Regions from separate parts of the Micromonospora sp. NPDC005173 genome, predicted to be linked through region 3. Evidence: riboswitches for the same ligand, from Rfam matches in the RefSeq annotation. Region 3 holds a riboswitch; each other region holds the start of a gene.
What was found. A riboswitch is a leader RNA that binds a small molecule or an ion and turns the genes downstream of it on or off. The one in region 3 is predicted to bind cyclic di-AMP.

Region 1 (7,331 bases), on a different contig from region 3:
TCGCCTGCCGGGGCGGCGACCGGTTCGAGGGTGTAGCCCTGGTCGGAGACGAGCAGCCCGCCGGGGAACCGGTCGACCGCCTCCCCGTGGCCCGCTGGGTCCGCCTCGTGGGCGGCTCCGCCGTCGTGCCGACTCTCGGCGACCGGGGCGGCGGGGCCGGCCACCTGGCCGATCCCGTACGCCGCGCCGAAGACCGCTGCGAGGCCGAGGGCGAACCCGCCCAGTCTGGTCACCGTGTTCATGTCGGGCTCCCCGGGATCAGGCGTCGACGAGGTTGTAGCCGGCCTCGTCGACCGCGGCCCGGACGGTTTCCACGTCCAGTGGCTGGTCGCTGTTGACGGTGACCCGGCCGGTGGCAAGGTCGACCTGGACGTCGCTCACCCCCGTGATGGTGCCCACCTCGGCGCTGACCGCGCTCACGCAGTGCCCACAGGTCATGCCCTGCACCTGGTACGTCGTGTTGACCATCGGAATGATCTCCCCTCTGCCGCCTCCCAGCCTATACCCCCGGGGGGTAATCTGGAGACGGACCTCCGCCTTTGCCTGTACCGGTACCCGGTGGGGGTATTGCGGCAGGAGACGACCGTACCATACCCCCCAGGGGTACGCTATCCTGGTCCTCATGACCGCACCCACCCCGATCCGCGGATACACCGCCAGCAAGGACCAGCTGCTCACGCGGCTCCGCCGCGTCGAGGGGCAGGTCCGTGGCATCGAGAAGATGGTCGACGAGGACCGCTACTGCATCGACGTGCTCACCCAGATCTCCGCGATCCAGGCCGCCCTGGACAAGGTGGCGTTGGGCCTGCTCGACGGGCACGCCCGGCACTGCATGCACGAAGGAGCGGCCGAGGGCAGGGCCGACGAGATGGCCTCCGAGATGATGGCGGCGGTCGGCCGGCTGATGAAGCGCGGCTGAGGGCTCTCAGCCGGGCTCCGGGTCGAGGCGTACCCGGCGCAGCAACTGGGCGTTGAGCGCCACCACGATGGTGGACGCGGACATCAGCACCGCCGCCAGCGCCGGGCTCAACGCCACCCCCGCCCAGGCCAGCACACCGGCCGCCAGCGGCAACGTCACCACGTTGTAGCCCGCCGCCCAGGCCAGGTTCTGCCGCATCTTGCGGTACGACGCCCGGGAGAGCCGGACCACGGCACCGACCCCGCGCGGGTCCGACGACGCCAGCACCACGCCGGCCGACTCGATCGCGACATCGGTGCCCGCGCCGATCGCGATGCCCACATCGGCACGGGCCAACGCCGGGGCGTCGTTCACCCCGTCGCCGACCATCGCCACGGTCAACCCCCGCCGCTGGAGTTCGGCAACCCGGTCGTCCTTCTCCGCCGGCAGCACCTCGGCGAAGACCTCGTCGACGCCGGGCCGGAAGCCCAGGTCGGCGGCCACCGCCTCGGCCACCGGTCGGGCATCACCGGTGATCATGGCGATGGTCCGGACGCCCTCGGTGCGCAGCTCGACGATGGCCTGACGGGCCTCCGGACGCACCTCGTCGGTCAGTGCGAACGCGCCAAGCACCGTGTCCGGCAGCCGTACCAGGTGCAGCACGGCGGCACCCCGCGCCGACCATCGCCCGGTCGCCGCGTCCAACTCGGCCGGAAGCGACAGGCCCCGCTCCCGCAGCAGCGCCGGCCCGCCCACCGCGTACTCCGTACCGTCGATGGTGGCCTGCACGCCGCGACCCGGCAGCGACCGGAACCCGGCGGCCCGGGTCGGGCCGGCGCGTCCGGCCGCCGCCACGATCGCCCGGGCCAGCGGATGCTCGCTGTCGGATTCCACGCCGGCCGCGATCCGCAGCACCTCGTCCCGCCCGACGCCGGGCACCGTCGCCACGGCGGTGACCGCGTGCTCACCCCGGGTCAGGGTGCCGGTCTTGTCGAAGAGCACCACGGCCACGGTCCGCATCCGCTCCAGCGCCAGCCGGTCCTTGACCAGGATCCCGGATCGCGCGGCCAGCGCGGTGGAGAGCGCGACGACCAGCGGGATGGCCAGACCGAGCGCGTGCGGGCAGGCGATCACCAGGACGGTGACCGCGCGGACCACCGCCTCGTCCGGCTCGCCGAGCGCGGTCCAGACCAGCACGGTCAGCACCGCGGTGCCGGTGGCCACGTAGAACAGCGCGGCGGCGAACCGGTCAGCCAGCAGTTGTGCCCGGCCGCCGGAGCGCTGCGCCTGCGCGACCATCCGCTGGATGCCGGCGAGCGCGGTCTGCTCACCCAGCGCCTCGACGCGGACCCGGATCGCCGAGTCGGTGGCGACGGTGCCGGCCACCACCCGGTCCCCTGCCGACCGGGCGACCGGACGCGACTCGCCGGTGATCATCGATTCGTCCAGCTCGGCGCCGCCGTCCACGATCCGGCCGTCCGCCGGTACTCGGCCCCCGGGCCGGACCAGCACCACATCACCGATCCGCAGCTCGGCCACTGACACCGCCTCGACCCGCCCGTCCGCCGTCACCCGCTCGGCCTCGTCGGGCAGCAGTGCGGCCAGCGCCGCGAGTGCGCCCCGGGCCTGCCCGATGGCCTTCATCTCCTGCCAGTGCCCGAGCAGCATGATGGTGACCAGCGCGGCCAGCTCCCACCAGAAGTCCAGGTCGAAGGCGCCCAGGCTGGTGGCCAGCGACGCGGTGTAGGCGACGGTTATCGCCATCGCGACCAGCAGCATCATGCCCGGCGCCCGGTCCCGCACCTCGCGGACCGCACCGACCAGGAACGGCCAGCCACCCCACCAGAACACGACCGAGCCGAGCACCGGCCCGACCCAGGAGCGCCCCGGTACGTCCAGCCGGAGGCCGAGCCGGTCCAGCACCAGGTCGCTCGTCAGCACCACCGGGACGGTGAGCACCAGGCAGACCCAGAACCGACGGCGGAACATCGCCGGGTCGTGCCCGGCGTGCTTGTCATGCCCGGCGTGCTCGTCATGCTGCTTCGGCCCGGCGGACCCGGCGTGCTGCTGGTGACTGCCGGGACGGTCGGGCTCGGGCTGTGACGGAGCGGACATGACTCCAACATGCCGGTCCGGTCACCGCCGTGCGGGCGGTTCGACCACGCGACACCCCGCCACAACCTGCGTCCGCGGGTCGGGCTGGCTAGCATTTCCCACGATGGCCCTCCGGACCTCGCTACGCAGTCGCGCACCGACGCCGCCACGATGTGGCGTCGCCTCCGGTCGACCGCGCCGAGCACTCACCGTCCGTAGCCGTCATGTCGCCATCCAGCGATTCGTCATGCCCGTGGCCGCATTCCCGCGGCGGCGGTGAACCGACCGGCCCGCCGGCACGTACCCCGCACCGGATCGTTGGGAGTCTCGCATTGGGTTCCGACCACAGCCGTTCCACTCCGTCCGCCCCGCCCCGGGTACGACGGATCCTCATCGCGACCGTGGTACCGCTCTTCGTCGCCACCGTGCTCGCCGCGGTGGTGCTCTGGCCACGCGACGGGTCGCCGCAGACCGCCGGGGGCCAGGACGTGCCGCGCTACCACGGCACGGTGACCCGGGTGGTGACCGAGCCGTGCCCGCCGACGGCGCCGAGTCCCGAGGGCACGCCGGACGCCGGGGCCGGGCTGTGCGGCACCGTGGACGTCCGGGTGGCCGACGGGGCGGCTGCCGGACAGCAGGTCCAGACGCCGGTGCCGGACGGACCCGGCGCACCCCGGGTCGAGGTCGGTGACGAGGTCATCCTGGTCGAGCTGACCGATCCGGCCGATCCCGTCGCCAGCAGCTGGAACATCGCGGAGCACCAGCGCGGCACGCCGTTGGTCTGGCTGGCGGTGGTCTTCGCCGCCGCGATCGTCGCGTTCGGCCGGTGGCGGGGCCTGGCCGCGCTGGCCGGGCTGGCCGCCAGCTTCGCCATCCTGCTCACCTTCGTGCTCCCGGGGATCGGCGCTGGCCGATCACCGCTGCTGGTGGCGGTGGTCGGCGCCGCCCTGATCATGTTCGTGGTGCTCTACCTGACGCACGGGGTCACCGCGCAGACCTCGGTCGCGGTGCTCGGCACCCTGGGCAGCCTGGTGCTGACCGGCGTGCTCGCCACCATCGCCACCGCCGCCACCCACCTCACCGGCTTCGGCAGCGAGGACGCCACCACGCTGTCGATGTTCCAGGCCAACGTGGACCTGCACGGCCTGCTGCTCGCCGGGATCATCATCGGCTCGCTCGGGGTCCTCGACGACGTGACGGTCACCCAGGCGGCCACCGTCACCGAGCTGGCGAACGCCAACCCCGAGCTGACCCGGTTGCAGCTCTACCGGGCGGCCACCCGAGTCGGCCGGGCGCACATCGCCTCCACCGTCAACACCATCGTGCTGGCGTACGCGGGTGCCTCACTGCCGCTACTGCTCCTGCTCACCGCCGACTCGCGGCCGCTCGGGCAGATCCTGACCAGCGAGTTCCTCGCGCAGGAGATCGTCCGCAGCGCGGTCGCCACGCTCGGCCTCATCGCCGCCGTACCGCTGACCACCGGACTGGCGGCGGTGGTGACCGCAGCCGGCCGGTCGGGTGCCGAGCTGCCCGCCGACCCGGCCGCCGAGCCGCCCGCCGAGCGACCCAGGCCGGACCGCGCGGAGGCACTGGCCGCACTCAGCTCACCGCGCACGGGTCGACCCGACCCGACCGGACCCGATCCGGCGCGGGCCACACCCCCAACCACCGCCACCGACCGGTGGCACGAGCCGGACAGGAGCACGGAGACGGCATGGTGACACTCCTCAGCGTGACGAGGTGGGGCATCCGCCCTGAGAACCGCGTCACTGGTCACTCAGCGCCATGGCGAAATGACGCTTTTAGTCGGCATCTGGACGTAGCTCAGCCGGTCGACTCTCGGGTAACCTCGCTGCCGGTTACCGCTGAAGGCGCGACGCAGCGCCTGCGGTGCCACCGCCCAATCGCCAGTCGGCGAGCCGGGGACCCAGGCACGTGGGGTGAATCCGCGTCAGCGGTAGGGGCCACTTCCGCCCCGAACCCGTCAGCTAACCCGGTCGGCGGTCGACGGAAGGGAATATTGTGACGGCACCCCTACGCCGCTGGTTGACACCCGTGGTGGCCGTGATCGCCGCACTGACCGTGCTCGCCGGCCCCCTCCCGGCGCACGCCGCCCCGACGACCCCCACACCGTCCGGGCACGAGGAGGACGGCGAGCCCGCGCTGCTCAACGACGTGATCGAGAAGGCCAACCGCGACTACTCCGCCGCCAAGTCCAAGTTGGACAAGTCCAAGAAGCGGCAGATTGAGCTGGCGGCGGAGGTCGACCGGGCCAACGCCGAATTGGAGAAGCTGGCCCCCCAGGTCGGGCAGATCGCCGCCCAGTCGTACCGGACCGGCCGGATCGGCGCGATCGCGATGCTGCTGGAGAGCGACGCCCCCGACTCGTTCGTCCAGCGTGCCGCGGTGCTCGACGAGATGAACATGGTCAACGAGAAGAAGCTCTCCGAGGTCAACACGGTGAAGTCCCGCGCCGAGCAGGCCAAGCTGGCCCTCGACGCGGAGGTCCGCGAGCAGCAGAAGCAGACCGCCTTGATGGCGAAGGAGAAGCGCGACGCCGACAAGGCACTCGCGCTGGTCGGTGGGAAGGGCTTCACCGGCGGCCTGGTGTCGGCGACCTCACCGGTCGCCCGGATCGGCCCCAACCGGACCGCCGACGGTGACTGGAAGTCCGAGTCGTGCAGCGAGAACGACCCCACCACCTCCGGCTGCGTCACCCCGCGCACGCTGCACGCGTACAAGGAGGTCAAGCGGGCCGGCTTCAACCGGTTCGTCGGCTGCTACCGCTCCGGCGGGCCGTGGGAGCACCCGAAGGGCCGCGCCTGCGACTGGTCGTTGCAGAAGAGCGGCTTCAGCCCGTGGCACAACGAGGACACCCGGACGTACGGCAACAACGTGGCCGCGTTCCTCATCCGCAACGCCGACCGGCTCGGCATCTACTACGTGATCTGGAACCGACAGATCTGGTTCCCGGCGACCGGCTGGAAGTCGTACAGCGGGCCGTCGAACCACACCGACCACGTACACATGTCGATGCTCTGACCGCATGTCCACCCGTCGAAGGGCCGTCCCGAGTCGCGGGGCGGCCCTCGTCGCGTCAGGCGGCGGCGGGCGCGGTCGGGCCGGCCGCCGTGCTGGGTCCGGTCGGTACGTCGAGCGCCGTGGCGGTAGCCGGCACGGCGGCCACCGGGCGCACCACGCCGGCGGCGAGCCGGTACGACACCCCCACCACCGCGCAGCGCCCCTGCGCCACCTCGGCTGCCAGCACGGGCGACTGGCCGAGCAGCGCCTCGACGGTCTGCGCGATGTGGATGTCGACGATGCCGTCGATGTCGTCCACCCCCTCGGCCTCGGCGCGACGCAGGCTGGGCAGCACGGCGTCGACCACGGCACGCAGGTGCCCCCGGGGCGGGGTGCCGGTGGCGGCCGCCTCCCGGGCCGCCTGGACCGCACCGCAGGAGTCGTGGCCGAGCACCACCACCAGCGGAGTGCCGAGCACGGTCACCGCGTACTCCACGCTGCCCAGCACCTCCGGGCCGGTCGTGTGCCCGGCCGTGCGGACCACGAAGAGGTCGCCCAGCCCCCGGTCAAAGATGATCTCGGCGGCCAGTCGGGAGTCGGAGCAGCCGACGATCACCGCGAACGGGTGCTGTCCGTCGGCGACCGCCGCCCGGTGCCCGGCATCCTGGTTGGGGTGGCGCGGGGCGCCGCTGACGAAGCGCCGGTTGCCGGCGGCCAGCTCGGCGTACGCCCGGGCCGGCTCGGTGAGCGCCGGCGCCCGGTCGGTGGCCCGCTGCGGACCCGGCTTGCCGCCGGGTGTACCGGGACTACTCATCCCGCACCTCGTCTCACGCGTTTGACCTGCTCAAATGGCTCTTCAGCCGGGCCGGCGGCGGGCGCTGGCTCGGGCTCCACGGTCACACGCACCACAAGATGCGTCAAGATATGCGTGAGTTAGATTTCATACGTTGGCCCTGGGCCGGCCCTTCGGAGGTGCCACCGAGGCCAGGGCGGACAACCGGAGAGGCGGACCCACGATGGCGAGCACGGCGGCGGGCGACACCGGCAGCGGCCGGAACTGGACGTTCCTCACCAACCACGGACACGTCCTGCTGGCCATCGCCCGCGACCCCACCGCCCGGCTGCGCGACGTGGCGGCCGAGGTCGGCGTGACCGAGCGGGCCGCACAGGCGATCGTCGCGGACCTGGAGGCCGGCGGCTACCTGCACCGCACCCGGGTCGGCCGGCGCAACGAGTACACCCTCAACCCGGCCGGCCGGTTCCGGCACCCCGCCGAAGCAGACCGTCAGGTCGGCGATCTGCTCGCGCTCTTCGCCGA
Region 2 (7,331 bases), on a different contig from region 3:
GCTGCTGCTCTACACCTCCAGCTCCTACACCCGGGGGAGGGCCCGCTACGCGCTCTACTCGGCCACCAAGGCCGCCCTGGTCAACCTCACCCAGGCGCTCGCCGACGAGTGGGCCGAGTTCGGCGTACGGGTCAACTGCATCAACCCGGAGCGGACCGCGACCCCGATGCGGACCCGGGCGTTCGGCGAGGAGCCGGAGCACACCCTGCTCGCCGCGGAGGCGGTCGCCCAGTCGTCGCTGGACGTGCTGATCTCCGATCTGACCGGCCAGGTGATCGACGTACGCCGGGCGCCCGGTGACGGCCCCCCGCCGACCGTGCCGGCCCAGTCCGGGTCGGGTCGGGTCGAGGCGCCGGCTGGCGCGGTCTCCGCGAGCTGACGCTGACGGCGGCAGATCCGGGACGGCGGCGAACGGAGCGACATGCGCGGTGACCTGGTCCGAAAGCTGGCCGCCCGGTGCCTGAGCACCGGCCTGGCCGTGCTGGCGTTCGTCGTGGTGGCGCTGACCGGCGCCACCGGGTGGGGGCTGGCGCTGGCCGGCGCCGCACTGGCCGCGGCAGCCGCCGAGCGGCGGATCCGGCCCGGTGCGGACCTCGTCGCGGAGACGGCGCTGATCGCTGCCGCGGTCCTGGTCGGATACTCCCGGCGGCTGGCCGACGGGTTCGACCCTGCGCTGGTCGCCACCGCCCTGGTCCTGCTGGGGCTGGTGCTGCTGGTGGGGCCACTGCGGACCGCCGGCAACCTGGAGATCCGGGGGGCCAACCTGCCGATCCGGACCTGGACCCCGGTGATCGCCGACCAGCTCGGCACCGCCCTGCTCGGGCTGCTCGCCGCGGTCACCCTGGCCGCCGCGCTGACCCTGCCCGCAGCCGTGGCGCTGGTCGCCAGCCTGCTGTTGGGCGCCGGAGCCGGGGCGGTCGCACTGGACCTGGCCCGACGGCGGTTCCGGCCGACCGCCGGTGGCGGGGCGGTGACCCGCGCGCTGCGCCGGCACCAGCCGGAGTTCCTGCTCTACTTCTCCGCGCCGCCCGGCTCCGAGTACCAGGTCACCATGTGGCTGCCGTACCTGGAGCGGATCGGCCGGCCTTTCATGGTCGTGCTGCGCGAGCCGGAGTTCCTGGCGCCGATCGCCGCGGCCACCGACGCGCCGGTGGTCTACTGCCCCACCCTGCGGGCGATGGACGAGGCGCTGGTGCCCAGTCTGCGGGCGGCGTTCTACGTCAACCACGGTGCGAAGAACAGCCACTGCATCCGGTACACCCAGCTCACCCACGTGCAGCTGCACCACGGCGACAGCGACAAGGCGCCGAGCGCCAACCCGGTCTCGGGGATCTTCGACCGGATCTTCGTGGCCGGTCCGGCCGCGATCGACCGGTACGCCCGCGCCGGGGTGCAGATCCCGGCGGAGAAGTTCGTGGTGGTGGGCCGCCCACAGGTCGAGTCGATCGAGGTACGCCCGGAGCCGGTGCGCGGGCTGGCGCACCCGACCGTGCTCTACACCCCGACCTGGACCGGGCACCACGCCGACGCCGACTACTGCTCGCTGCCGGTGGCGGAGGAGCTGCTGCGCCGGCTGCTGGAGCGCGGCGCGACGGTGATCCTGCGTGCCCACCCGTACACCGCGCAGAACCCGGCCTCGGCGCGGCAACTGGGCCGGCTGACCGAGCTGCTGGTCACCGACCGGGCCCGCACCGGGCGGCAGCACGTGATGGGCGCGGCGGCCCGGGAGCTGAGCCTGACCGAGTGCGTCAACCGGTCCGACGCGCTGGTCTCCGACGTGTCCGGGGTGATCTCGGACTACCTCTACTCCGGCAAGCCCTACGCGGTCACCGACATGGGCGACGAGGGCGACCGGTTCGTGGAGCGCTTCCCGCTGGCCGGTGCCGGCTACGTGCTGCGCCGGGACATGTCGAATGTGGACGATGTGCTGGCCGCCCTGCTGGACACCGACCCGCTGGCCGAGGCGCGCTGGGCGACCCGCCGCCGCTACCTGGGTGACTTCCCGGCTGAGTCGTACGCCGAGGCGTTCCTGACCGCCGCCCGCCACGAGTTGGCGCCGGCCACGCCCCTGGCCACCGCCACCCCGGTGTAGCAGCTCAGCGGTACGCGTCCAGCAGCGCCAGCACCGCCGCCGGGTCCTCCACGTGCGCGTTGTGCCCAAGCCCCGCCAGCGTGACGACCGGTACGCCGAACTCCTTGAGCTGTGCGTCGGTGACCATCGCGTCGTGCTCGCCGCGGGCCAGCACCACCGGCACGTCGGTCGCGGCCAGCAGAGCGGCGAGGTGGGGCTCGCCGACGGCGAACGCGGTCGAGTCCATCGCCAGCCGCCACCGGCCGTCGACCTGGCGCAGCCCGGCGTCCACCACCGGATCATCCGACGGGATCAGGCCGGCGAGCCCGGAGACCCGCAGGTAGCGGCGGGCCGCCTCGGTGCGGCTGGCGAACCAGCTGACCGGGCGGGCGGCGAGTTCGGCGGAGCGGCTCAGCTCGTCGGGTGACCAGACCGCCTTGATGCCCAGCCCGACCACCGCGTCCACCGGCATCCCGGCGGCGCGGGCGGCCAGCGCGAGGCCCACCACCCCGCCCAGCGAGTGCCCGAGCACGACGATCCGGTCGTCGGCGGCCAGGCCGTGGGCGATCCGCTCGGCGAACCCCTCGAAGGAGTACGACGGCAGCGGGGCCGACCAACCGTGACCGGCCAGGTCCGGTGCCAGCCACCGCCCGGGCCAGTGCTGCTCCAGCAGTGGGGCCCAGGGCAGCCAGACGTCTCCAGTCGCCCCCATCCCGTGCAGCAGCAACAGGATCGGCCCACGGCCTGTCCGGCCACCTGATTCATCCACCACGGCCGCAGTCTTCCACGGTTCGCCCCCGGGTACGAGAGTCGTCACCGCCGATGCGCGCGGGGACCGCGACCAGGGAAGATCCACTGTAGAGTTCGGCGCCTGGACGGGCCCAGCCACCCGTCGAGCCCACCGTGGAGAGGAGCCGACCGTGCGCAGGAGGCATCGATCAACACTGGTGGCGGCCCTGGCGGCCGTCGCGCTCGCCACCGCGCCCAGCGCTCCCGCGCTCGGCACATCGTCAACCAGCCCCACGCAGGGCGCCACCGCGGTCGCGGCGGCCGACCGGGTCCTGCGGGTCTACAACAACAACATCGAGAACCTGGTGGTGAACAACTCCGACGGGACGTGCACCCGGATCTCCGGGCCGGACCACCTGACCTCGATCCTGGTCGACGACGCCGGCCGCACCGGCACCAGTGGCGTGGTGGCACCCGACATCCTGATCGTGCAGCAGGTGCGCGGCACCGGCCAGGCCGAGGCGTACGCCGACCAACTGTCGGCCAAGTTCGGCTACCCGGCGGGCACCTACGGTGCGATCGTGGCGTGGAGTGACCCGGAGCCGTGGGGCAGCACGCACAAGTGCAGTTCGCAGTCGCTCGGCGACCTCAAAAAGAAGCAGACCAACGGGATCATCTGGAACACCCGGACGCTCAGCCTCGCCGCCGGTGACATCTCGAAGTACTGGAGCGCGGGCTGGCTCAAGCCCGGCACGGCCTACGCCAACGGCGCCGGGTGCACCCTGTACAAGCCGCCGAACAGCGACCCGGACAGCACCGACTACTACAAGTGGAAGCGGACCAGCGCCATCGCGGCCCGGTTCACCATCAAGGCCACCGGCACCAGCGTGTTCGCCGCGACGATGCACCTACCGCAGGAGAACCGGCAGAACGCGTGCGCTGGCGACGGCGACCGGGGCATCGCCAACAGCGGCATCCACCTCGGTGCCGACGCGACCAGCCTGCTGAACGCCTCCACGATCCGCATCGTGGGCATCGACGCGAACCGCACTGGCATCGCGCCCGGCACGCTGGGCGGGTACGGCATGACCGGCTACGGGTCGAAGGCCACCAGCGGCTCCAGCAAGATCGACTATCTCTTCGTGAAGGGCAGCGTGCAGCCGTCCGGCATCGACCACACGGTCAGCGGGACGAAGTCGAACCACCTCGCGCTGTACGGCTTCATCAGCTACTGATCGCACGGACAGAGACGCCGCGGGCGCCGGCCCCTTGTGGGGGACGGCGCCCGCGGCGGCTACGCCCGGGTCAGGCGGAGTAGCCCCGAGTGGCGATCCAGTTGGCCAGGTTGATCGTGGTGATCCAGTACGACGGGTCGGCCGCGTTGGCCGAGTCGGCGATCCGCACGGTCCGGCCGTTGTCCTTGTAACCCACCACGGCGATGTAGTGGCCGCCGCCGTAGGAGTGCCAGCCGCCGTCGGTGTCGGTGGCGTCGCCGGCGACGTTGGCCACCACGCCGCGGCCGTCGGTGATCGCCTTGACCACGTCGGCCTGGAGCTGGTCCATCTGGGCCGGGCTGGGCGTGCCAGCGAACATCCGGGTCCGGTACGGGGAGCCCTTCACCTCGGCGTTGAGCACCCGAGTGGTGTCCAGGGCCGAGTTGGTGCCCATCTCGGTGGTGCCCAGCTCGGCGCCCAGCTCATCCTGGGTGCGGTCGATGCCGGCGGCGCTGAGGGCGTTGCGGGTGGCAGCCGGGCCGCAGTTGAAGTACGTGTTCTGCACCTGGTAGTCGTAGTCGAGCACCTTGGTCGCGGGCGGCTTCGGCTTACTGGTCAGGTCCGGGTTGCTGCTGGCCTTGGCGGCGGGCGACGCGGCCTTGGTGGCCGGCGCGGGGGCAGCGGTGGTCGGCGCGGTGCTGGCCGAGGGGGACGCGGCACGCGCCTCGCCACGGGAGGCAACGGAGTCGCTGCGCATCTCGGCGACCGTGGTCGCGGTGTGCTGGCTGGCCGGGGCGTCGTCGGCGCCGGCGAACAGAGCACCGGTGGTGGTCGCGATCACGAGGGCCGCGGCGGAGGCGGTGACGATCTGGTACGGGCGCTCGGTGGTGAGGCGGCGGAGCTGACGCTTCAGGGTGTGCTTCACGGGGTCCTCCACGGATCAGGGGGAGAGCGGCACACCGGAGCCGGACCGGTATCCGGGCAGGCGCCAGCGCGCGGACCGTGGTCCGCGGATGATGAACCGCTCAGGGGAATGCCCGGCGCGGCCGGGCGGAAGAGGCGGTGACCCGGGGGTCAGCTCACCGTCACTGGACGGATGAGCGGGGGTACCGCGGCGCCGTGGAGGCGGGGGAACAATCGAGGGGTCGAGAGTTGCTGCACGACGATGGAACTCCTTCCGACACCGCCTACCGGGTTAGCTGACGGATTCGGGCGGGAAGATCGCCCTACCGCGGGCCGTGGCTCGCGGATTCACCCCGGACTTACTGGTGGGTCCCCGGTTCGTTGATCACGATTAAGCGGGTCAGCGCGGCGTCGCCTCTTGCGATCGGTTACCGCACCGGACGGGACGACACTACTGGCCGCTCCGCACCCTGCCAAGCCAGGTTCACCTGCGTAAACCTGAACTGTCGCAGCAATTTCTGCGCGTATTGCCGCTGACGCGACTCGATGGGACAACCGGTTACGGCGGCGCCTGCGGGCGACAACCGGACAGGCCGTCGGCAATGGCCTCGAATTCGTGGGAACAATGCTGCCGATCGAGCCGTCCGCCCGATTTCGAGTGAGTGTGACCGGGCTCACGGCCTAATTGACGACTCAGCCAACCCGGGCCGGCCGCCAGCGCGTCGCGGCCGCCGGACGGAGCGCTGCGGTCATCGTCCGACGCGCCGGCAGCGGGTTCGGACGCAGCCGGGCCGCCGCCGCGTACGCCTCCTCGGTGAGGGCCCGGGCCGAGGAGGCCGCAAGCTCCGCGTCCCGCCAGGCCGACCGTTCCCGCCCGGCGGCGGCCCGGTAGTCGGCGAGCCTCGCGTCCCGGACCGCCCGGTTGAGCAGCACCTCCTGCTCAACCGGGTGCCGGCGGGGGTCCCAGCCGTGCCGCTGCCCGAACACGTCAGTGAGCTGCCGCATGGACAGGTCGCCGCGCCAGTACGCCGCCATCGCCGCGCGATGCAGATAGCGCTCCCGGGCGGCGTACTCGGCGGGGGTACGAGGAGTACGAGGGGTGGGCAGTGCCGCGGCGCCGGCGAACCGACGGGCGGCGGTGTCCGCCTCGTCGTACCCGGCCCACGCGCGTTCCACCTGCTCCTGAGCGGCCAGCCAGTCCGCGCGTCGGCGGCGGGCGGTCTGCGCCGCGCCGGCCGCCGCGACGGCCACCTCCTCGGCGTACCGGCGCAGGTCGGCGGCCTCGGCTGCGGCCACCTCCCGGGCGGTGGGCGCCGGAGTCGGGTCGACCGCCGGCCGGTCCCGCTCCGGGCGGGCGACCAGCACGGCGAGCACGGTCAGCGCCAGCAGGAACAGGGCCGACCAGATGGCGACGGCCTGCGGCACCTCGGTCAGGAACTGGTAGAAGACGACGGTCTCCATGGTGGGCACCTCGGGGAGAGAACGATGCGATGGGGATCCGCACGGGCCACCCAGGCTGCGGCGGGGGCCACGGGTCCGGCGGGTGTGGAGCTGATGAGTCGACAGGCGCGGCGGCGGGACGCTCGTCCCGGTGGCTCAGCGACCCGGTGGGGCCCGGGGCGCGCGGCTGGCCGGGCCATCCGCGCGGGGTAGCCGGTCGGCGCCGGCCGCGAGCACCGGGGCCGCGTCGGCGGGGACGGCGGCCTCGCCACCGAGGGGCGCTGCCTGCCCGTCGCTCGACCGCGTCGGGCTGGGCTGCTCAGCAGCCTCCTCGGCGGCGATCGGCGTCGTGTGCACGGCGCCATCCGTCGGGGCGGGCCGGCCCGACGGCGCGACCGACCCGGGGCTGAACGCCGACAGCCCGGATGCCGGCGCCGACAGCCCGGAGGCCGAGGCGGGCGACGTGCCGGCGCCGAGCGCGAGGGCGGCGACAACGGCGAGGCTGGTCAGCACACGTGTCGCCCAGCGCGCCACCCACCACAGCGGACAGGTGAGCGCGGCCGAAAGCACGTCCCCACGCTACCGTCGTGGCCGACCAGGCGCATCGACGACGGGCGTGTCGGCCCGCGCCGCGCCGACCAGAGTGGACGCTGTCAGCGCGAGTCGGCGTAGGTCGATCGCTCGCCAGCTTTGCTCGCCCCGCCGGCCTCGGTGCGGGCTTCAGCGTCGCGGGCTTTGGCTTCAGCGTCGCGGGCTTCGGTGCCGCCTGCTCGCTGTCGAGGAATGACCGCCGGGCGGGCCGAACGGCGCGGAGTGAGCCTGCGCATCATCGGGGTCTCGACGAAACGATGCAGTAGCCCGGCGAGGATCAGGTTCACCAGCAGGAAGCCGAGCACCGCCGCCGGGCCGCGCCAGCCGCCGAAGCCGCTACCCCAGTCCCCGGTCCAGCGCAGCACGCTCGTCATCACCAGAAC
Region 3 (7,331 bases):
CTGGACTGTCCGCTCGGCCGGGCGGTCTGCGCCGGGTCGCCCACCGTCTACTCGTCCTGGTCGCCGCCGCAGCCGTCGGTGCCGGTCTCCTCACCGCGCCGGTGCAGGCCGCACCCTCGGTCGACGAGATCGAGGCGCAGATCGACAAGCAGTGGGAGCAGTTGGAGCCCACCATCGAGCAGTACAACAAGGTGCGAGCGCAGCTGAAGGTCAACCGAAAGAAGTCGGGGGACCTGCAGAAGAAGATCGAGCCGTTGGCGCTGCAGAGTGAGTTGGCGCTGAACCGGGTCGGTGACCTCGCTTCCCGGTACTACATTTCGGGCCCGTCGCACGACATCGGCGCCCTGTTGGTCAGCGCCAAGCCGGACACGCTCACCGAGCAGCTCACCGTCCTCGACCGGCTGGCCTCGCAGGAGCGCAAGGAGGTCGAGGGCGTGCTGGCCGTGCGGGCCAAGTACGACGGCGAGAAGCAGAAGCTCGACGCGCTGATCGTCACCCAGACCAAGCAGCAGAACGACCTGGCGGCCAAGAAGAAGCAGATCGACGTCGAGATCAAGCGGCTCGAGGCGTCCCTGCCGAAGACCACGGTCAAGACCGCGGGCTGCCCGACGATCAACGGTGTGGTCAGCGACAAGGCCCGCACCGCGATCAGGACCGCCTGCGGCAAGATCGGCAAGCCGTACGTCTGGGGCGCCACCGGCCCGAACTCGTTCGACTGCTCGGGTCTGACCCAGTACGCCTACAAGGCGGCCGGGATCAGCCTCACCCACCACACCGGTGACCAGTGGCACGAGGGCAAGGCCATCTCACGAGCCGACGCCCGTCCGGGTGACCTGGTCTTCTTCTTCAGCGACCTGCACCATGTCGGCCTGTATTTGGGCAACGACCAGATGGTGCACGCGCCACGCGCCGGTAAACCGGTGCAGGTGGCCAGCATCAACAACATGCCGGTCGCCGGGTTCCGCAGACCCTGATCCAGATCGCGCACGACGACGGCCCCCGGTCAGCGACCGGGGGCCGTCGTGGTTCTCAGCGGGGCGCGCCCAGCGGGGACGGCAGCAACTGCACGTCGGCGAGATCGACGTACATGATCCGGTGACCGAACTGGACCTGCACGTAGCGCAGGTCACCGCGGACGACCGTCCAGTCCCCGGGCGAGGACCCGTCGAAGGTGGTCGCGCGGTAGTACTCGCTCGGCAGGATCCCGCCCACCGCGTACCGCTGCCCGGCGGCGAACGTGTACTGCAATGGCGAGATGGCCTGGTAGGGCACCTCGGCCGGGTAGGCGTCCTGCTCCGGGTAGGCCCGCCCGTAGACCGGGATGGTGGCCCTCCCGCGTTTCGGCGTCACCACGAAGCCCGTGGCCCACTTCGCGGTCGGCGCCGAGGCGGGGTTGTGGAACCAGGCCTTCTGGCCGAGGTACCAGATCGCCGTCCAGTCGCCGCGGACCTCCGCCACCGCGTACGTCTGGCCGGCCGAGGCGCGGGCACCGTGGTCGGAGATGTACATCGTGTCCGGTGAGCCGTCCGGGCGCTCACCGAGGTCGTTGACCAGCGGTGCGTCGTGGTTGGGCGCGTTGCGCAGGAGCACCGCGGACGAGCCGCGGAGCGGGCACGGCGCGGCTGGCGGCACCGGGGTCGGCACGCCCGGCGGCTGCTGGTTGCAGCCGTAGAAGGCCGGCCGGTTGGTGGCGAAGTCCGGGTCGATGGTGACCAGGCCGGTCCGGGCCGTGCCGGTGGTCCGGAACGGGGCCTTGAGCAGGTCGAAGTAGTGCGACCAGTCCCAGTAGGGCCCTGGGTCCCAGTGCATGCCGCCGACATTCGCCGCGATGGTGCCGGGCACGTTGTCGTGGCCGATGATGTGCTGGCGGTCGAGCGGGATGTTGAACCGCAACGCCAGGTGCCGCACCAGCTTGGCCGACGTGCGGTACATCGCCTCGGTGTACCAGGTGCCCTGCCCGGCGAAGCCCTCGTGCTCGATGCCGATCGACTTGGCGTTGACGTACCAGTTGCCGGCCTGCCAGCCGACGTCCTTGGCCTTGATGTGCTGGGCCACGTAGCCGTCCACCGAGCGCAGCGTGTAGTGCCAGCCCAGATAGTCCGCCTGCTTGACCAGGTCGACGCTGGGCGCGAAGTAGCCCTCGGTGTCGTGGATGACGATGTACTCGATCTTCTGCTGTGCCGGCCGGTTGCCCAGGTCGTGGTTGCCGTAGTCGCCGGCACCCGGCCCGTACTTCTCGTACGGCGCGGGAATCCACTCGCAGGCGAGGCGGACCGGGCACTCCAGCCCGTCCGGCCGTTCCGCACGCCGCAGCCCGAGCCGGTGCAGCACACCGGCGTCCGGGCTGACCGCCCGGGCGGTCAGGGTGACCTGGTGGCCGTCGTCGGTCCGCCGGCTCGCGCCGGCGCGAATCTGGTCGTACACCTCGTCGGCGAAGGCCGCCGCGGCGGCCTCGGTGTCGGCGCCGGAGTACCGGGCCACCGCGCCGTACCAGGCCCCGGGGTCACTCACCGCACCGACCGGGCCGCCGAGATCCCTCTGGTACGAGGAGAGCAGCGCGGCCCCGCCCCGGATGTTGGCGGCCGGATCGGAGCGGAGCGTCTCCGCGCCGACTCCGACGAGGCTTGCCGCGGCCTGGAGGGTCTGCAGCGCCGCCGCCGCGGGCGGGGCCTGCCGTGATCCCGTCACCGTGGGCGCGGTGACCGTCAGCGGCCGGGACTCGTCGCCGCGCGGGTCCTCGCCCTCGTCGACGTGGCCACCGGCGGGCAGCGTGGTGACGTGGGCGGCGTCGGTCAGGTGCAGCGGGCCGTAGCCGCCACTGGTGCTCGGGGTGCCGGGATGGGTGTCCCAGCGGGACTCCAGATACGAGACGCCGAGCAGGATGCTCTCCGGCACGCCGTACTCGGCGGCTGCGGCGGCGTACTGCTGCTGCCGGTCGTCGGCCGGCGCAGCCGTGGCCGGACCGACGCTGAACGGTGCAACCGTGGTGGCGGCGACCACGGCCGTGGCGAGCAGGGCGCGCCTGCTCGCCGACAGGGTTGTACGGTGCATCGAACCCCCCAGATCGGACGGGTGAAGGTTTGGTCACCTTGACCCCGGGGCCGGCGCGTCGTCAATACCTTTCTATGTATCAACGCCGACGGAAAGAAATCTTCGGATCCGGTCACCGCTCCGGTCGTCGGTGCACACTGTTACGGCCCGTCGGGTTGCGGATCGGTAACAGCCGTCTCTACTCTGGTCATTCGTCGGCCCGATAGCAGGTCCGCCCAGCCCGGGTGGTGACGGACCGACACCGCCGAGTCGCTTCCGAGCGAACCGGGGACCCAGGTTTTCCCGGGGTGAATCCGCAGCTACTGCGGTAGGGCGCCAACTTCCCGCCCGAACCCGTCAGCTAACCCGGTAGGCGGTCAGGAAGAAGGAGTACGGAACCCGGTGGCACTCCATGCCCCGCGGCCGTCGTCCGAGCGGTCGGCGTCAGCCGGCCCGACGTCGATCGTGCCGCGCTCACGCTGGTCCCGCTTCACCACCGCTCTCGCCGCACTGGTCGGCGTCGCCGTCGTCCTGACCGGCAGCGCCACGGCGGCCCACGCGGACCCGTCCGTCGCCGAGATCGAGCGCCAGATCGACGCCGACTGGAACAAGCTCGAACCGATCATCGAACGACACAACGCCACCCGGGCCGACCTGGCCGTCAAGCGCAAGCAGGCCGACGCGCTGGCCGCCCGGATCGCCCCACTGGAGCGCCAGGTCGACGCTGCCATGGACAAGGTCAGCGCCCTCGCCGTCCGCGCGTACAAGGGCGAGAACGTCTCCACCGTCAACGCGGTGCTGGGCAGCCGATCGCCCAGCGAGGTCGTCGGGCAGCTTGAGATGCTCGACCGGTTCGCGCACAACCAGCAGCAGGATGTCCGGCAGGTCGCCGACCTGCGCGACGAGCTGGCCCGGCAGAAGGCGCCGCTGGACGAGATGGTGACCCAGCTGACCCGGACCGAGGCCCAGTTGGCCGCGAAGAAGAAGCAGATCAACGAGGAGATCGACCGGCTGCAGAAGCTGCGCCTCAAGGTGTACGGCAACGGCGGCGGCGGTCCGCTGCGTCCGGCGCCCTGCCCGGCCAGCTACCCCGGCGGCGGTGCCGGCGTGGCCGTCAAGTTCGCCTGCGCCCAGATCGGCAAGCCCTACGTCTGGGGTGCCGAGGGCCCGAACTCGTACGACTGCTCCGGGCTGATGCTGGCCGCGTGGGCCAAGGCCGGGGTGTCGCTGCCGCACAACGCCGCCCAGCAGAGCCGGGTGACCAAGGATGTCAGCAGGGCCGACCTGCGCGCCGGTGACCTGGTCTTCTACTACAGCGACATCCACCACGTCGGGATGTACGTGGGCAATGGCTGGGTCGTGCACGCCTCGCAGGCCGGCCAACCCGTCAAGATGAAGAAGGTCGACGACGGCCCGATCCACAGCTACGGCCGCCCGGGCTGATCCCGGATGATCGGGGGCCCGTCGCGATCCGTCGCGGCGGGCCCCCGTCGTCTGTCCGTCGTGCCCTACCGAGTCAGCGGGTGGGCCAGGCGCGCCAGTTCTGCCAGGCGCGGCTCGGCGTCGGCCCGCGCTGACCCTGGTAGCGCGAGCCGTAGACCACCGAGCCGTACGGGTGCTCGGCCGGCGAGGAGAGCCGGAAGATGCAGAGCTGCCCGATCTTCATGCCCGGCCAGAGGGTGATCGGCAGGTTCGCCACGTTCGACAGCTCCAACGTCACGTGACCGGAGAAGCCCGGGTCGATGAACCCAGCGGTGGAGTGGGTGAGCAGGCCGAGCCGGCCCAGGCTCGACTTGCCCTCCAGCCGGCCGGCGAGCTGGTCGCCGAGCGAGATGACCTCCAGCGTCGAGGCGAGCACGAACTCCCCCGGGTGCAGCACGAACGGCTCGCCGTCCGGCACCTCCACTGCCGAGGTCAGGTCGTCCTGCTGCATGGCGGGGTCGATGTGCGTGTAGAGATGGTTGTTGAAGACCCGGAACAGCCGGTCGAGTCGTACGTCGATGCTGGACGGTTGGACCAGGGTGGGCTCGAACGGCTCCAGGCCCAGCGTGCCGGCCTTGATCTCGGAGACCAGGTCGCGGTCGGAGAGCAGCATCAGACCACCATAGCGGCGTTGGCGGCAACTGCCGGATCCGGTGCCGGTGACCAGCGCGTCGAGGTCGCTACTCGTACATTTGTTCGATAGAATGCCTGCATGGCTTCCTGGTCCGATTTCGCCGCCGACGAGCCCCGACTCGCCGACGGGATCCGCGTTCTCCTCCAGCAGTACGGGCCGGGCTTCGGCTACCTGGCCACGGTCCGCGCCGACGGCGGGCCCCGGGTCCATCCGGTCTCCCCGGTCATCACCGACGAAGGGCTGTTCTGCTTCATCGTCGACTCGCCCAAGCGCCGCGACCTCGAACGGGACGGCCGCTACGCGCTGCACTCGTTCCCCCCGGAGGAGAGCGACGACGAGGCGTACGTGGCGGGGCGCGCCTGGCCGGTGACCGACCCGGCCCGGGTGGCCCAGTTGGCGCGCAGTGCCCGGGCGGCCCCGCAGGTCGACTGGCGGCTGTTCGAGTTCACCGTCGACGTGGCGATGCTGGCCCGCCGCGAGCAGCACAGCGCCGGTGTCCCGGGTGGCGCTCCCGGTGGGCCGGCCGTTCAGGTCTGGCTCGACCCGCACGCCCCGCCCGCGGCGTCCGAGCAGACCGCCGTACCGCAGAGCCGCCCGGTCCGTCGCAGCCGTGACGTCCAGCGATCGGCCGCCTGACCGCGGCCCACCGACCCGGTCCTGGGGAAAGACACCGGTGCCGGCTCCGTCGTGACGGAGCCGGCACCGGTGGTACGCGGGAGAGCTACGCCGCGCGGTACACGGCCAAGGGGTGATCGTCCGTGACCCGTGCGGCGAGGCCGGTGCGGTGGACCGGCGCGCGGGGGTACCTGGGTGCACGGGTTCGGTGATTCGGGTACAGTGGTGCCGCTTGCGGGTGTAGTTCAATGGCAGAACATCAGCTTCCCAAGCTGACAGTGCGGGTTCGATTCCCGTCACCCGCTCCAAGCGATAGGCCCTGGTCAGGACGTGAGTCCCAGCCAGGGCCTTCGACGTTCCTGCGGCCAGCAGCGCCGGGCGGGCCATCCATGGGCCACGGGCCACGCTTCTTGCCCTTGCTGCCCGTGTCCGAGGAAGCCGCCGCCGGCTTCGTGGACTTCTTGCGCTCCTCCCAACCCATGCACTCGCACCGTGAACACCGCGCTGCCACGATTGCTGCTGTGGCTGATCCTGTCCCGAGATGGCGGAGTGTTCTCCTGGCCGAGGTCATTACGAAGATCGAAGCCGAGCTGGACCGAGCATGGGAAAGCTTGCTGCACGACATCGACATCGACCCCGCCTCCCCGGACGAAGCCGAGCTGGCTTGGCTCGTGGCGAACAACCCGGCGGATCAAGAGTGGCGGACCGTGGACGCTGCACTTGATCGCTTGGTCTGTCCCGACTGCAGGTCCAGGCTGACCAAGGGACCGGCCGCGTGCGAAACGTGCGGCTTTTACCAGGGAATGCGGTTTGGAGCGCGAGAGGTGGACCGACCACACGTCCCGCCTGGAAACGAACACGCGCTGAGGGTCGCGGCTGCTGTAGCTCGCACTCGTGGCCGCTACTCGCCAAGGGCCCGCGTCGGCTACGAACTCCTGCTACCCGATCTCGTTGCCGGCACGCTGCCCACCACGAGGCAGGCTCAGGCCGCCAAGGCCTGATCAACAAGTTGACAGAAGATGAGTGTGATCGCGTCACCAGCCTCGCTGAGGTTGAGGAACTGGCACACGACCGCTGATCTCGTCCCCTGACCGGGTGACCGATGCCGGTCGTGCAGCTGTCGTGCCCGCTACCTGCTCGATTCTTTGAGAAAGGCGCTAGGTCAGGAGCCGGATATGGGGCGCCTCGTGGCTCTCGATGATGGGCGCGGAACAGTGTTCGCAGGATCCGGCGGCTGGTCGGACGAGGTTCGTCTGGGTGGAGAGTTCCCCTGACTCCTGCTGCTCTGGGCAGTAGTAGCCGAGGTAGTGCCGGACCCAGGGGGTTCGGGTGAGGGCGGCGGCGGGTTGATCTCTCTTCGCGTCGTGGAAGGGGGCCCACCAGTAGTCCACCACCGCTCGCAGGCCGGTTTGCTCACCTTCGATTGTGTGGTCGAAGGCGGCGATGCGTCCGGCGGTGTAATGCTGACTGGTCTCCTTGTCGCCCGAGCAGACGGCCCGCTCCGCTCCCAGCTCGAAGATGGTGGTGCGGTCGACGCGCTGGCAGACGAAGCAGTCGAGGCTCAGCGCAA

Region 1: it holds a riboswitch for cyclic di-AMP, as region 3 does, so the genes downstream of both, ABZV00_RS05390 (hypothetical protein) here and ABZV00_RS01970 (NlpC/P60 family protein) in region 3, are expected to answer to the same signal.
Region 2: it holds a riboswitch for cyclic di-AMP, as region 3 does, so the genes downstream of both, ABZV00_RS17910 (C39 family peptidase) here and ABZV00_RS01970 (NlpC/P60 family protein) in region 3, are expected to answer to the same signal.

What each region holds. Positions count from the first base shown of each region.
Region 1 covers NZ_JBEXIK010000003.1:35,294-42,624, reverse strand. The annotation lists gene ABZV00_RS05415 (hypothetical protein) at 1-242, opposite strand, end outside; gene ABZV00_RS05410 (copper ion binding protein) at 259-468, opposite strand; gene ABZV00_RS05405 (metal-sensitive transcriptional regulator) at 623-919, shown strand; gene ABZV00_RS05400 (copper-translocating P-type ATPase) at 926-2,887, opposite strand; gene ABZV00_RS05395 (YibE/F family protein) at 3,325-4,713, shown strand; cyclic di-AMP (ydaO/yuaA leader) riboswitch at 4,880-5,011, shown strand; gene ABZV00_RS05390 (hypothetical protein) at 5,015-6,034, shown strand; gene ABZV00_RS05385 (carbonic anhydrase) at 6,090-6,827, opposite strand; gene ABZV00_RS05380 (MarR family winged helix-turn-helix transcriptional regulator) at 7,030-7,331, shown strand, end outside.
Region 2 covers NZ_JBEXIK010000014.1:58,331-65,661, forward strand. The annotation lists gene ABZV00_RS17890 (bifunctional cytidylyltransferase/SDR family oxidoreductase) at 1-379, shown strand, start outside; gene ABZV00_RS17895 (CDP-glycerol glycerophosphotransferase family protein) at 422-2,092, shown strand; gene ABZV00_RS17900 (alpha/beta hydrolase) at 2,097-2,843, opposite strand; gene ABZV00_RS17905 (hypothetical protein) at 2,992-4,035, shown strand; gene ABZV00_RS17910 (C39 family peptidase) at 4,106-4,939, opposite strand; cyclic di-AMP (ydaO/yuaA leader) riboswitch at 5,184-5,325, opposite strand; gene ABZV00_RS17915 (hypothetical protein) at 5,611-6,378, opposite strand; gene ABZV00_RS17920 (hypothetical protein) at 6,514-6,927, opposite strand; gene ABZV00_RS17925 (acyltransferase) at 7,011-7,331, opposite strand, start outside.
Region 3 covers NZ_JBEXIK010000001.1:396,640-403,970, reverse strand. The annotation lists gene ABZV00_RS01980 (NlpC/P60 family protein) at 1-974, shown strand, start outside; gene ABZV00_RS01975 (peptidoglycan recognition family protein) at 1,030-3,051, opposite strand; cyclic di-AMP (ydaO/yuaA leader) riboswitch at 3,284-3,420, shown strand; gene ABZV00_RS01970 (NlpC/P60 family protein) at 3,433-4,473, shown strand; gene dcd (dCTP deaminase) at 4,547-5,125, opposite strand; gene ABZV00_RS01960 (pyridoxamine 5'-phosphate oxidase family protein) at 5,225-5,782, shown strand; tRNA gene ABZV00_RS01955 (tRNA-Gly) at 5,996-6,069, shown strand; gene ABZV00_RS01950 (hypothetical protein) at 6,187-6,762, shown strand; gene ABZV00_RS01945 (hypothetical protein) at 6,919-7,331, opposite strand, start outside.